Regions from separate parts of the Streptomyces daliensis genome, predicted to be linked through region 2. Evidence: predicted binding sites of a transcription regulator. Region 2 holds the regulator's gene; the other holds the start of a gene.
What was found. Region 2 encodes HrcA, which represses chaperone genes, less so after heat shock. Its sites were predicted from a motif close to TTNGCACTCNGNNNNNCNGAGTGCNAA; they were not measured.
Positions count from the first base shown of each region.

Region 1: the regulator HrcA is predicted to act here: its motif matches at 3,447-3,473, upstream of groES (co-chaperone GroES).

Region 1 is NZ_BAAGSO010000069.1:48,846-56,041, reverse strand. It holds gene ACYVOO_RS15890 (MOSC domain-containing protein) at 1-130, shown strand, start outside; gene ACYVOO_RS15885 (SDR family NAD(P)-dependent oxidoreductase) at 238-1,011, shown strand; gene groL (chaperonin GroEL) at 1,134-2,762, opposite strand; gene groES (co-chaperone GroES) at 2,988-3,296, opposite strand; gene ACYVOO_RS15870 (class I SAM-dependent methyltransferase) at 3,541-4,788, shown strand; gene ACYVOO_RS15865 (lamin tail domain-containing protein) at 4,806-5,261, opposite strand; gene ACYVOO_RS15860 (hypothetical protein) at 5,454-6,539, opposite strand.
Region 2 is NZ_BAAGSO010000057.1:59,290-66,485, forward strand. It holds gene hemW (radical SAM family heme chaperone HemW) at 189-1,427, opposite strand; gene ACYVOO_RS11940 (DUF3097 domain-containing protein) at 1,539-2,441, opposite strand; gene ACYVOO_RS11945 (MBL fold metallo-hydrolase) at 2,491-3,300, opposite strand; gene hrcA (heat-inducible transcriptional repressor HrcA) at 3,525-4,541, shown strand; gene dnaJ (molecular chaperone DnaJ) at 4,542-5,675, shown strand; gene ACYVOO_RS11960 (nitronate monooxygenase) at 5,900-7,000, shown strand; gene ACYVOO_RS11965 (16S rRNA (uracil(1498)-N(3))-methyltransferase) at 6,997-7,196, shown strand, end outside.

The sequences.
Region 1 (7,196 bases), on a different contig from region 2:
GCACGAGGTCACCGTCAGCTTCCTCTTCCGGGCCGTGACCAGGGAGTCCGAGCTGCTGCCGCGCGTCCTGGCGGCCGGGGAGGCGCTGGACCCCGAGGTGCGCGAGATCGTCGTCAAGCGCATCGGCTGACGGGGCTGACGCACCGGCCGCCCGCCGAAGACCGTTCCCGACCGGTCGTGTCCGGATCGCGGATGGCCGGTGACCGTTCGCCGCGCGGGACGGATAGCGTTCGCCCCATGACGACTGCGTTGATCACGGGAGCGACAGCCGGTATCGGGGCCGCCTTCGCGCGGCGGCTCGCACGGGACGGACACAACCTGGTGCTGGTCGCCCGGGACACCGAGCGGCTCCGGCGGCAGGCGACGGAGCTGCACGACCGGCACGGCATCGAGGCGTCGGTCCTCAGCGCCGATCTCGCCACGGAGGCGGGCATCGCGTCCGTCGAGGCGCGCCTCGGGGACGCGGAGCACCCGGTCGACCTGCTCATCAACAACGCGGGGTTCGGCAACAAGGGGCGCTATCTCGACGTCTCCATGGCGGACGAGCTGACGATGCTGAAGGTGCACTGCGAGGCGGTGCTGCGGCTGACGTCGGCGGCTGCGGCGAGCATGCGCGAGCGGCGCAGGGGCGGCGTCGTCAACGTCGCCTCGGTCGCCGCCTTCGTGCCCCGGGGCACGTACGGGGCGAGCAAGGCGTGGGTCGTGCAGTTCACGCAGGGCGCGGCGAAGGACCTGGCGGGCTCGGGCGTGCGGCTGATGGCGCTGTGCCCGGGCTTCGTACGTACCGAGTTCCACGAGCGTGCCGGGATGGACACCGGCAACATCCCGTCCTGGATGTGGCTCGACGCGGACAAGCTGGTGGACGCGGCGATGAAGGACCTGGCGCGCGGCAAGCCGCTGTCCATTCCCGATCCCCGCTACAAGGCCCTCATGGGCGCCTCGAAGCTGGTGCCGCGCGGGATGCTCTCGCGGGTCTCCTCGACGACGGGGCGCCGCTACGGGCCGCAGTGACGCACGAGTGACGCAGCGGCGCCGCACCCGAACCGCCGCGCGCACGCGTGAGGCCCGGCACCCCTCTCGGGGCGCCGGGCCTCAGCGCGGATGAGCCGTACGGGAGGTACGGGCCCCGCGCGTCAGTGCGAGTGACCGTGGCCGTGACCGCCCGCGGCGGCCTCGTCCTCCTCGGCGGGCTTCTCGACGACCAGGGTCTCGGTCGTGAGCAGCAGCGAGGCGATCGACGCGGCGTTCTCCAGCGCCGAGCGGGTGACCTTCACCGGGTCGATGACGCCGGCCTTGATCAGGTCGCCGTACTCGCCCGTCGCGGCGTTGAAGCCCTGGGTCTTCTCCAGCTCGGCGACCTTCGAGGTGATGACGTAGCCCTCGAGGCCCGCGTTCTCGGCGATCCAGCGCAGCGGCTCGACGACGGCGCGGCGGACCACGGCGACACCGGTGGCCTCGTCGTCGGCCTTGCCGAGCGAGCCCTCCAGCACCTTCGCGGCGTGGACGAGCGCGGAGCCGCCACCGGAGACGATGCCCTCCTCGACGGCGGCGCGCGTCGCGGAGATGGCGTCCTCCAGGCGGTGCTTCTTCTCCTTCAGCTCGACCTCGGTGGCCGCGCCGACACGGATGACGCACACGCCGCCGGCCAGCTTGGCCAGGCGCTCCTGGAGCTTCTCGCGGTCCCAGTCCGAGTCCGTGGACTCGATCTCGGCCTTGATCTGGGCGACGCGGGCCTGGACGTCGTCGCTCTTGCCGGCACCGTCGACGATGGTGGTGTCGTCCTTGGTGATGGTGACGCGGCGGGCCGTGCCCAGCACGTCGAGACCGGCCTGGTCGAGCTTGAGGCCGACCTCTTCGGCGATGACCGTGGCGCCGGTCAGCGTCGCCATGTCGCCCAGCATCGCCTTGCGGCGGTCGCCGAAGCCGGGGGCCTTCACGGCGACGGCGTTGAAGGTGCCGCGGATCTTGTTGACGACGAGCGTGGACAGGGCCTCGCCCTCGACGTCCTCGGCGATGATCAGCAGCGGCTTGGAGCCACCGGCCTGCATGATCTTCTCCAGCAGCGGCAGCAGGTCCTGGATGGACCCGATCTTGCCCTGGTGGATCAGGATGTACGGGTCGTCGAGGACGGCCTCCATACGCTCCTGGTCGGTGACCATGTAGGGCGAGAGGTAGCCCTTGTCGAAGGCCATGCCCTCGGTGAAGTCCAGCTCGAGGCCGAAGGTCTGCGACTCCTCGACGGTGATGACACCGTCCTTGCCGACCTTGTCCATGGCCTCGGCGATCAGCTCGCCGACCTGCTTGTCCTGGGCGGACAGACCGGCGACAGCGGCGATGTCCTCCTTGGAGTCGATCGGCTGGGCCGAGGCCAGCAGGTCGTCGGAGACGGCCTTGACGGCGGCGTCGATGCCCTTCTTCAGGGCGGCCGGGGAGGCGCCGGCGGCGACGTTGCGCAGGCCCTCGCGTACGAGCGCCTGGGCGAGCACGGTGGCGGTGGTGGTGCCGTCACCCGCGATGTCGTTGGTCTTGGTCGCCACCTCCTTCACGAGCTGGGCGCCGAGGTTCTCGTAGGGGTCCTCGACCTCGACCTCACGGGCGATGGTCACGCCGTCGTTGGTGATGGTCGGGGCGCCGAACTTCTTGTCGATAACGACGTTGCGACCCTTGGGGCCGATGGTGACCTTGACCGTGTCGGCAAGGCTGTTCACGCCGCGCTCAAGGGCGCGACGGGCGTCCTCGTCGAACTTCAGGATCTTCGCCATGGGAGCTGTTAAGTCCTTTCGTTGCGATCCTCGGCCGCCGGACACGGCAGCCGCCATCGCTCAAACGAACCGCGCCCTGGCCCCGGCCATCTCGTATTCGGATGCGGGAACCAGGGCGCGGATCAGAAGCAATATTCCGGCTTCGCGGCTTCGGAAAGCCTCGATGACCGCTTCGGGCCGACGGCCGTCGGGCCTGGGCCCATGGCCGGTGGCCTTACAGGTGAATTACTTCTCGACGATCGCGAGAACGTCGCGAGCCGAGAGGACGAGGTAGTCCTCGCCGCTGTACTTCACCTCGGTACCGCCGTACTTGCTGTACAGCACGATGTCGCCGACCTTGACGTCGAGCGGCAGGCGGTTGCCGTCCTCGAAGCGGCCCGGGCCCACGGCAAGGACGGTGCCCTCCTGGGGCTTCTCCTTCGCGGTGTCCGGGATGACCAGGCCAGAGGCCGTGGTCTCTTCAGCGTCGAGCGGCTGGACCACAATGCGGTCCTCAAGCGGCTTGATGGCAACCTTGGAGCTGGCGGTCGTCACGATCCGACCTCCCCCTTCGGAGATCTCATCACGGGGTCATATGTCTGGGGTGGCGACCTGGTAGATCCGTCGTCGCGGGTGCCGGATCTGCCTGTCGCGACTAGCTGGCACTCACCAGGGGAGAGTGCCAAGGTTGAGATTATGCCGCGGTTAGCACTCCGTCAACCAGAGTGCCAGCGAGCCGCCCGCGCCCCCCGTCGGCGCCGGGACGTGGCAAGGGAATTCCGCCAGGGAGAATGGAGGCGTGGATCTTGACGCTTTCTCCCGGCTCCTGGGCGACGAGGGGCAGTCCCTCCTCGCCGGGCTGCGCGACTTCGACCCGGCGCACGAACTCTCCGTCGCGACGAGGCTGCGCCGCGACCACCCCGCCGAACTGGTCTCCGCGGCGCTCGCGCAGGCGCGGCTGCGGCAGCGCGCCGTGGCGAAGTTCGGTACCGAGGACGCGGCGCGGATGTATTTCACGCCCAACGGCCTGGAGCAGTCGACCCGCGCGAGCGTCGCGGCGCACCGGGCCCGCCGCTTCACCGGGGAACTGGGCGTGCGGCGGCTGGCCGACCTCTGCTCGGGTGTCGGCGGCGACGCGCTCGCGCTGGCCCGCGCCGGGGTGTCGGTGCTGGCCGTGGACCGGGACCCGCTGACCTGCGCGGTGGCCAGGGCCAACGCCGAGGCCCTGGGGCTGGCCGACCGCATCGAGGTGCGGTGCGAGGACGTGACCGAGACCGACATCTCGGGGTACGACGCGGTCTTCGTGGACCCCGCGCGGCGCGGCTCGGGGCGGGGCGGACAGGGCGGACGGGGCGGCTCCGGGAAGGGCGGCGGCGCGGGGCGCGGCGGGGCCCGTATCTTCGATCCCGAGGCGTACTCGCCCCCGCTGAGCTGGGCCGTCGAGGTCACCCGTCGCGTCTCGCACGCGGCGCTCAAGGTCGCGCCCGGCATCCCGCACGAGGTCGTGCCGTCCGACGCCGAGGCCGAGTGGATCTCGGACGGCGGCGACGTGAAGGAGGCCGTGCTCTGGTTCGGCGCGGGGCTGGCGGACGGTCTCTTCCGGGCGACGCTGCTGCCCGGCGGGGACACCCTGCCGGGGACCGGGCTCCCCGACCCGGAACCCGGGGACGTCGGGCGCTATCTGTACGAGCCGGACGGCGCCGTGATCAGGGCGCACCTGGTCTCCGAGGTCGCGGCACGGGTCGAGGGCCGTCTTCTCGATCCGACGATCGCGTATGTGACGTCCGACGCGCTGGTCCCGACGCCGTACGCGACCGCCTACGAGATCACCGACGTGCTGCCCTTCAACGTCAAGAAGCTGCGCGCCCTGCTGCGGGAGCGCGGGGTGGGCGTGGTCACCGTGAAGAAGCGGGGCTCCGCCGTCGAGCCCGAGGAACTCCGCCGGAAGCTGAAGCCCGAGGGGCCGCACGCCTGCACCGTCTTCCTCACCCGCGTCGCGGGTGCCCCGATGACGCTGCTGGGGCACCCGGCGGCACGGGCGGCGTGAGCGGCCGTCGGACTGGCTCAGCAGTTCTTGTAGCCGCTCCCCGTGCGGCTCCACGAGCAGGTGTCCAGGGAGCTGCCGGAGGCGGAGCGCAGCGTGGCCTTGTCCCCGCTGTTGTTCCACACGTACCAGCTACGGCCCCAGTAGCGGTCGGTGCTCTTGTTGGTGCCCTTGCCCGTGTGCACGCGGACGCTCTTGCCTGACTTCAGGGTGAAGGTGCCGAAGGTGTACTTGTAGCCCGTCTTGTCCTTCACCGTGTAGCCCTTGAGGCTGACGCTCCTGCTGGAGACGTTCTTCAGGGTGAAATATTCGGCGTTGACGCTGGAGTTGCCGCCCCTGTCGCTGCCGGGCGAGTCGTAGCGGAAGTAGCGGAACTGGACGGCCGAGGCCGCCTGCGCGGGCGCAGCGAGCGTGAGCGCGAGCACGGCGGCGGCCCCCGCCGCCGTCGCCGGTATCAGGGCATGCCGGATCTTCATGGTGGTCCCCCCTAGGACACGGCCCGGCTTCGCACGCCGGGCAGGATCGATACTTTAAGCCGCAACATCCCCTGTGTCCGCACACTTACGGAGAATCGGTCACATCCGTACCGGCGCCCTCCGCCTTCTCGGCGTGTTCCCCGGCACTCCCCACGTCTCACTCGTCCGGGTGAAACCATCGCGCGGGCGGGGTCAGTGGACGTTCAGGCGCTCCCTCACCTGATCGACGAGCCGGTCGACGGAGACCGCGCCCGCGCTGGAAGCAGCGCCGAGAGAACCGGACAGCCGGTCGAAGGGCACGAAGGGCCCTGACCGCTCCTCGCGCAGCCGCAGCAGCCGGTCCACGGGCGCCGTCAGCGACTTGACGGGATCGGCCAGCGCCTCGTGGCACGACGGGCACACCGGCCGGTTGCGGGCGCTGGTGTCGTCGGGGTGGGCGAACCTGCCGCTCGCGGTGGCGGGCCCGTGCAGCGGGTTGAGCGCGCACAGGGTGGCGCTCACGGTCTGTCCGTGCCCCGCGTCGAGGACCGCCCGTCCGGCGCGCAGCAGGGCGAGGGCCGCCGCGAGGGTCGGCGGGTCCTGGTCAGGCCCGTGCTGCCCTTCCCCCTCCCTGCCCAGGAGGAGGGCCGCCGTGTCCAGGTACGCCCGGACGCGGGTGCGTGCGGCCTCGGGCAGTCCGACGTCGGGCAGTTCGCCGTCGGTGCGCGCGAAGTCCGCCTCCAGCCAGTCGCGTTCGCGGCGCGCGGCCCTGCGGAGCCAGCCGGTGCCGGGCAGCGCGGGCGCGCTCATCGCCTCGCCCGGGTCCGGCCTGGCCCCTCCGGAGCGCCGGCGCCGTATGCGCCCGGCCGCCGCGAACGCCGCCGCCGTCAGACCGAGCGCCGCGAGGGCGCCGACGGGCCCCAGCGCCAGGCCGCCCCAGAACGCGCCCGAGTACAGCGCCGGCAGCGCCTCCTGCGCGACGGGGTCCTCCGCCGGGACCGGATCGAGGCGGGGCTCACCCGGCGGGCCGGGACGGGTCCCGTCGATGTGGGTGAGCAGCGCGTCGAGCCCGTCGTAGAGCCCGGGCTTCTTCGCGTTCGCGCCATCGCCATGGCCGATGGACTCGGTGTACGCGTACAGCTCCTCGTCGTCCAGCCTGGCGCCGTAGTTGACGACTTCGTACGCGTCACCGGACGGTCCCGCGACGACATAGACGCCCTCCTCGTCCAGCGCCTCGTGCAGCTTCCCGGCGAGGAGCGCGCTGTCGCCGCCCGACTCGTCCTCGGGCGTGCTCGGCACGACCGCCACGCGGACCGGCACGCCGAGCGATCGCTCTGTGAAACCCAGGGTTCCCCCCTTCACTGGTCCGCTCCCCTTCACGGGGTGCGCGGTGATGGCTTCACGGGGCGCCCGGTTCATTGGGGGTGCACTCTGTGGGTGCCCCTTGAGGTTTCGTCAGCGATGCTCAGGCCAGTGGCACGGGTTGTGCCCACCCTCCCCCAGCTAACGCTGGGAGGTGCCCCCTCGCCAGCGGGACGCTTGCCCACAACTTTTTGGCGCCGTCGCCCGGCGCGGGCGTCCCTGGGTGCGCCTTGGGGTCGTTGCGCGGGTGCGGGCCGGTGGCTTCGGCGCGGCGTATGGACCGGTAGTTCGCGGCTGGTCCCGCGTGATTCTTGGTTGCGGCCGTGGATATGGGCGCGTGGGTGCGGGGTGTCCGGTGCCGCGCCGGGGTGTCTCCTCGGCGTGAAGCTTTCGTTGTCGGCTTTACGCCGGTGACTTTCTCGACCTGCGGGGACACCCCACCACGCCCCCGTCCCGCCGGTGGCCCACTGCCACTCCGAGTCCGCCGGGGCCGACTCCATGACGTGCGGCGGCACAAATCCAGCGCGGGACCCTACGGTCCCCACTTCACGGGCCGACCGTCCCGCACAACACCCCCGGCGCAGGGTGCGCCCA
Region 2 (7,196 bases):
TGCTGCGGCGCAAAAATCAGCGCGGGACCCTACAGCGCGCACCACACGGGCCAACCGTCCCGCGCAACACCCCCGTGAAGGGGGCAACCCCCCGTTTCCTTCCGCACCCCGCGAAGGGGACCCGTCTCGCGCAACACCCCCGACGAACGGGGCACCCCCGTTTCCTTCCGCACCCCGCGAAGGGGCCGTCAGTCGACCAGGTCGCGGACCACCGCGTCGGCCAGGAGGCGGCCTCGCAGGGTCAGGACCGCGCGGCCCTTCTCGTAGGGGCCACGTTGCAGGAGGCCGTCCGACAGGGCGCGGTCCGCCGCGCGGGCGCCCTCGGGCGCGAGGAGGGAGAGGGGGCAGCCGTCGGAGAGGCGGAGTTCCAGCAGGATGCGTTCCACGCGCCGGTCCTCCGCGGACAGGAGTTCCCGGCCCGCGCCGGGCGAGCGCCCCTCGGTCAGTGCCTGCGCATACGCCCCGGGATGCTTGACGTTCCACCACCGCACCCCGCCCACATGACTGTGCGCCCCGGGCCCGGCCCCCCACCAGTCGGCACCGGTCCAGTACAGCTCGTTGTGCCGGCAGCGCGCCGACGCGTCGCCGTCCGTCGCCCAGTTGGAGACCTCGTACCAGGTCAGCCCGGCCGAGGAGAGGATCTCGTCGGCGATGAGGTAGCGGTCGGCGTGCACGTCGTCGTCCGTCATGGGCACCTCGCCGCGACGGATGCGGCGGGCGAGCTGGGTGCCCTCCTCGACGATGAGGGCGTAGGCGGACACGTGGTCGGGCCTGGCCTCCAGGGCGGCGTGGAGGGAGGCCCGCCAGTCGTCGTTGGACTCGCCGGGGGTGCCGTAGATCAGGTCGAGGTTGATGTGCTCGAATCCGGCGGCGCGTGCCTCGGCGGCGGCTTCCTCGGGCCGCCCCGGGGTGTGCGCCCGGTCCAGGACGCGCAGCACGTGCTGCCGGGCGCTCTGCATGCCGAAGGAGACGCGGTTGAAGCCCGCCTCGCGCAGCCGCTCCAGGGAGCCGGGGGTGACGGACTCCGGGTTGGCCTCGGTGGTGATCTCCGCGTCCGGCGCGAGGCCGAACTCGTCGCGGATCGCCGACAGCATCAGCCCGAGGTCCTCGGGCGGCAGCAGGGTGGGCGTGCCGCCGCCGACGAACACCGTGTCCACCTGCCGGGGGTCGTCGCCGAGGACCTTGCGCGCGAGGCGGACCTCCTCGGCGATGTGCGCGGCGTAGTTGTCCCGCGAGGCGAGCGCGCCGCCGGAACCGCGCAGCTCACTGGCGGTGTAGGTGTTGAAGTCGCAGTAGCCGCAGCGGGTGGCGCAGTACGGGACGTGGAGGTAGAAGCCGAGGGGTGCTGCGGGCTCGGCGGCGAGGGCGCTCGCGGGCAGCGAGCCGTCGTCGGGCATGGGCTCGCCATCGGGCAGTGCGGAGGGCATACGTCCATTGTCCGGTACGGGCCGCCCTTCCGCCGCGCCCGCACCCGTGCCGGACGCCGAAGCGGAACCCGCTGGTGAGGTGTCCGGGGCCCGCGCCGGGACCCGGGCCCCTCAAGCGGAGGCGGGGCCGCCCACCGTCACATGGTCGATGAGGTGCTCGACGCGCCCCAGCAGATCGGGTTCCAGATCGCGGTAGCTGTGGACGTGGCCCAGGATGCGCCGCCAGGCGGCACCCGTGTTCTCAGGCCAGCCCAGTGCGCGGCACACGCCGGTCTTCCAGTCCTGCCCCTTCGGCACCCGGGGCCAGGCTTCGATGCCCACGGAGGCGGGCTTCACGGCCTCCCAGATGTCGATGTACGGGTGGCCCACGACCAGCACGTCCTCGCCCGTGACCCGCTCCGCGATGCGGGACTCCTTCGAGCCGGGCACGAGGTGGTCGACCAGTACGCCGAGGCGTGCCTCGGGGGAGGGGCCGAAGGCTTCCACGATCGCGGGGAGGTCGTCGACGCCCTCCAGGTACTCCACGACGACGCCCTCGATGCGCAGGTCGTCGCCCCAGACCTTCTCGACCAGCTCCGCGTCGTGCCGTCCCTCCACATAGATCCGTCCCGCGCGTGCCACCCGGGCCCGCGCGCCCGGCACCGCCAGCGAACCGGAAGCCGTCAGCCTGCGCCCCGTCGGCCCGGAGGCGCCCCCGGGCCCGGAAGCGGAGCCGCCGGATGCGGGGGAGGCGGCAGAGGTGGCGGCCGTGGGCCGTACCAGCGTCACCGGCTTCCCCTCCAGCAGGAAGCCGCGCGGCTCCATGGGGAAGACGCGGTGCTTGCCGAAGCGGTCCTCAAGGGTGACCGTCGGGCCCTCCGCCGTCTTCTCGCACCGGATCACCGCGCCGCAGAAGCCGGTGGTGACCTCCTCGACCACGAGGTCGGGCTCAGCCGGAACCTCAGGGACGGGCCGCCGCTGCTTCCACGGCGGCGTCAGATCGGGGCTGTATCGCTTGCTCGGACCGCTGCGCATGCGCTCATTCTTCACGGCCTCTTCAGCCGTCCGCGAACCGGCGTGCCGCTCAGCCGTCCGCGAACCGCTGTGCCAGCCGCTCGCGTTGGGCGCGTACGAAGTCCGCGCCGACGACGGCGCCGTGCCCCGGCACATAGCGCGCGTCCTCGCCGCCCAGCGCCAGCAGCCGGTCCAGCGCCTGCGGCCAGTGGCCCGGCTGGGCGTCGCGCCCGGCCTGGGGTTCGCCCGACTCCTCCACCAGATCGCCGCAGAAGACGACCTCACGGGCCTCCTCAGCGCCCGTCGAACCCGTCGTCCCCGCCGAACCCCCGGCGCCCGGCACCAGCACCGCCAGATCGTGCCCCGTGTGCCCGGGCCCGACGTTCGCGAGCAGCACCTGCCGGTTCCCGAAGGTGAGGGTGAGTTCGCCGGAGACGGGGTGGTGCGGGCGCACGAGGACGTCCACCGCCTCGGTCGCAGCGTCCGGGGCGAGACCGTGCGCGACGGCGTCGTCGCGCAGCGCCTCGCGCGCTCGCGGGCGCGCCAGCAGCTCGTCCACGCCGACGGCGCCGTAGACCTGCACACCGGCGAACGCGGCCGTGCCCAGCACATGGTCGAAGTGGGGGTGGGTGAGGGCGATGTGCGTCACGGGCAGGCCGAACAGTTCCCGCAGCTCGGAGCGGATGCGTGCCCCCTCGCGCAGGGACGATCCGGTGTCGACGACGAGTACGCCCTCGTCGCTCGCCACGGCGCCCACGGTGGCGTCCCAGCCGGGAAGCCTGCGCCGTACGACGCCGGGCGCCAGCCGCTCCCAGACCGTGTCCGCGCCCGTGTCCGCCGTAGGTCCGTCGTCCGCTCCCTCTTCCCAATGACCCGTCATACGACGACGCTAACGGCAGCCCTCTCCCCGCGCCCGGCCGGCGACTGCCTCACGGGTGCGACGGAAGGGCCGCGATACCGTCAGGTCCGGCCACCCTTGCCCCGGCCATGGTGACCGGCCGTACACTGGCCCGGGGAAAGCTGGCACTCATCCGGTGAGAGTGCCAGGGAATGCCAGGAAGCGGCAGAGAATCCAGACCTACGGCCGGGCGGGAGGTGTGCGCGATGCTCAGTGAACGCAGACTCGAAGTGCTGCGCGCCATCGTCCAGGACTACGTGGGCACCGAGGAGCCCGTGGGTTCCAAGGCGCTCACGGAGCGGCACAACCTGCGGGTGTCCCCGGCCACCGTGCGTAACGACATGGCGGCGCTGGAGGACGAGGGGTACATCGCCCAGCCGCACACCAGCGCCGGGCGCATCCCGACGGACAAGGGGTACCGCCTCTTCGTCGACAAGCTCGCCGGGGTGAAGCCGCTGTCCTCGCCGGAGCGCCGGGCCATCCAGAACTTCCTGGACGGCGCCGTCGATCTGGACGATGTGGTGGGCCGCACGGTGCGGCTGCTCGCGCAGCTCACCCGGCAGGTCGCCGTGGTGCAGTACCCCTCGCTGACGCGCTCGACGGTGCGGCACGTGGAACTGCTCTCGCTGGCGCCCGCGCGGCTGATGCTCGTGCTCATCACGGACACGGGCCGTGTCGAACAGCGCATGATCGATACTCCTGGGCCCATCGGAGAGGCCACCCTGGCCGATCTGCGGGCCCGGCTCAACAGCCGGGTCGTGGGCGAGCGGTTCACGGAGGTCCCGTCCCTCGTGCAGGACCTGCCCGAGGCGTTCGACGCGGACGACCGCGGCTCGATCTCGGCGGTCCTGGCGACGCTCCTGGAGACCCTGGTCGAGGAGACCGAGGAGCGGCTGATGATCGGCGGCACCTCGAACCTCACCCGCTTCGGGCACGACTTCCCCCTGACCATCCGGCCGGTGCTGGAGGCCCTGGAGGAGCAGGTCGTGCTGCTCAAGCTGCTCGGGGAGGCCAAGGACCCGGGCATGACGGTACGAATCGGGCATGAGAATGCCCACGAGGGCCTGAGTTCCACATCGGTCGTATCGGTCGGCTACGGTTCGGGCGACGAAGCAGTCGCCAAGCTCGGCGTGGTCGGACCGACCCGCATGGACTACCCCGGAACGATGGGAGCGGTACGCGCAGTGGCACGTTACGTCGGACAGATCCTCGCGGAGTCGTAAGTGGCGACGGACTACTACGCGGTCCTCGGCGTGCAGCGCGACGCCTCGCAGGACGAGATCAAGAAGGCTTTCCGCCGCCTGGCCCGCGAGCTGCATCCGGACGTCAATCCGGACCCGAAGACCCAGGAGCGGTTCAAGGAGATCAACACCGCTTACGAGGTGCTGTCGGACCCGCAGAAGAAGCAGGTCTACGACCTCGGCGGCGACCCGGCCTCGGGTGCCGCGGGCGGTGGGCCCGGCGGCTTCGGCGCGGGCTTCGGGAACTTCTCGGACATCATGGACGCGTTCTTCGGCACCGCGTCGCAGCGCGGGCCCCGGTCCCGCACGCGGCGGGGCCAGGACGCCATGATCCGGCTGGACATCGATCTGGACGAGGCGGCCTTCGGGACCACCAAGGAGATCCAGGTCGACACCGCCGTCGTCTGCACCACGTGCAGCGGCGAGGGCGCGGCCCCTGGCACCTCGGCGCAGACGTGTGACATGTGCCGGGGCCGTGGTGAGGTCTCCCAGGTCACGCGCTCCTTCCTGGGCCAGGTCATGACGTCGCGCCCCTGCCCGCAGTGCCAGGGCTTCGGCACCGTCGTGCCCACCCCGTGCCCCGAGTGCGCCGGTGACGGCCGCATCCGCTCGCGGCGCAGCCTCACCGTCAAGATCCCCGCAGGCGTCGACAACGGCACCCGCATCCAGCTCGCGGGCGAGGGCGAGGTCGGCCCCGGCGGCGGTCCGGCGGGCGATCTCTACGTCGAGATCCACGAGAACGCGCACCCCGTCTTCCAGCGCAGGGGCGACGATCTGCACTGCACGGTCACCATCCCGATGACGGCCGCCTCGCTCGGCACGAAGGTGCCGCTGGAGACGCTCGACGGGATGGAGGAGGTCGACATCCGGCCGGGCACGCAGTCCGGGCAGTCGATCCCGCTGCACGACCGCGGCATCACGCATCTGCGGGGCGGCGGCCGTGGCCAGCTCATCGTCCACGTCGAGGTGACCACCCCGACGAAGCTGGAGCCCGAGCAGGAGGAGCTGATGCGGCGCCTCGCGAAGCTGCGCGGCGAGGAGCGGCCCACGGGCACGTTCCAGCCGGGTCAGCAGGGCCTGTTCTCGCGGCTCAAGGACGCGTTCAACGGCCGGTGAGGCGCACTAGCGGCGGGCCCGCGAGGGGCCGCCGCGGCGGGTACGTGACGGGTGAGGGCGCGTGGGGGAGCGACACCTCCCAAGACGCCCACTGGCGCCCTCGGACGAGCCGGTCCAGCCCTGTCACCAGCGCGGACACGCACGTCCGCGCTGGTGCCCCGGGGGCCCTCCGCAACGGGCACCTTGCCCGACAGATGACACACGGCGCGTGACAGGATGTAGCCATGCCCTCCGCTGTGACCACGTTGTCCGAGCTGACCGAACACCCGATCGTGCAGGCCCCCATGGCGGGCGGCGTCTCAGGGCCCGAGCTGGCCGCCGCCGTCAGCGAGGCGGGCGGCCTGGGCTCCCTCGCGGCGGGCTACAAGACGCCGGAGGCCATGTACGAGGAGATCAAACAGGTCCGGCGGCTCACCGACCGCGCCTTCAACGTGAACCTCTTCATGCCCCAGCCCCCGACCAGCGACCCCGCCGCCATCGAGGTGTACCGGGACCAGCTCGCGGGTGAGGCGGCCTGGTACGAGACCGCGCTCGGTGACACGGACCGGGGCAGCGACGACGCGTACGAGGGCAAGCTGGCCATACTCTTCGACGACCCCGTCCCCGTCGTCTCCTTCCACTTCGGCTGCCCCACGCGCAGTGTGCTGGAGCGCTTCGCGAAGGTGGGCACCTTCACCGTCGCCACCGTCACCTCGGCCGCCGAGGCCGAGACGGCGCAGTGGTCGGGCATCGACGCGGTGATCGTCCAGGGCGTCGAGGCGGGCGGCCACCAGGGCACGCACCGCGACGACCCGCAGATCGACGGCGCCAGCTCGGGCATCGGGCTGCTGTCGCTCGTGACGCAGGTCAAGGAGGCCGTGCAGGTGCCGATCATCGCCGCGGGCGGGCTGATGCGCGGCGGCCAGATCGCGGCCGTGCTGGCGGCGGGCGCGAGCGCGGCGCAACTGGGCACGGCGTTCGTCGTCTGCCCCGAGTCGGGCGCCAGCGAGGTCCACAAGCAGGCGATGACGAACCCCCTCTTCGTCCGTACGGAGCTGACCCGCGCCTTCTCGGGACGCCCGGCGCGCGGCCTGGTGAACCGCTTCATCCGCGAGCACGGCCCGTACGCGCCCGCCGCCTACCCGCAGATCCACTACCTGACGGCCGGTCTGCGCAAGGCGGCGGCCAAGGCGGGCGACCCGCAGGGCATGGCGCTGTGGGCGGGCCAGGGCCACCGGCTGGCGCGCGCGCTGCCGGCGGCGCAGCTCGTGGAGGTCCTGGCGGCCGAGCTGTCCGTGGCCCGCGAGGGCATGGCGGTACGCGGCGGTGCGGGCGGCCTCGCTTGAGCGCCCCGGTCTTCCTCGCCGAAGCGGCCGGGCTGGCCGTCGGCACGGTGGTACTGGAGGGGCCCGAGGGGCGGCACGCCGTCTCCGTACGGCGGCTGCGCGCGGGCGAGGAGATCGTCCTGACGGACGGCGCGGGCACCGGCGCCTACGGCACCGTGGCCGGGGTCGAGGGCAAGGACCGGCTGACGGTGACGGT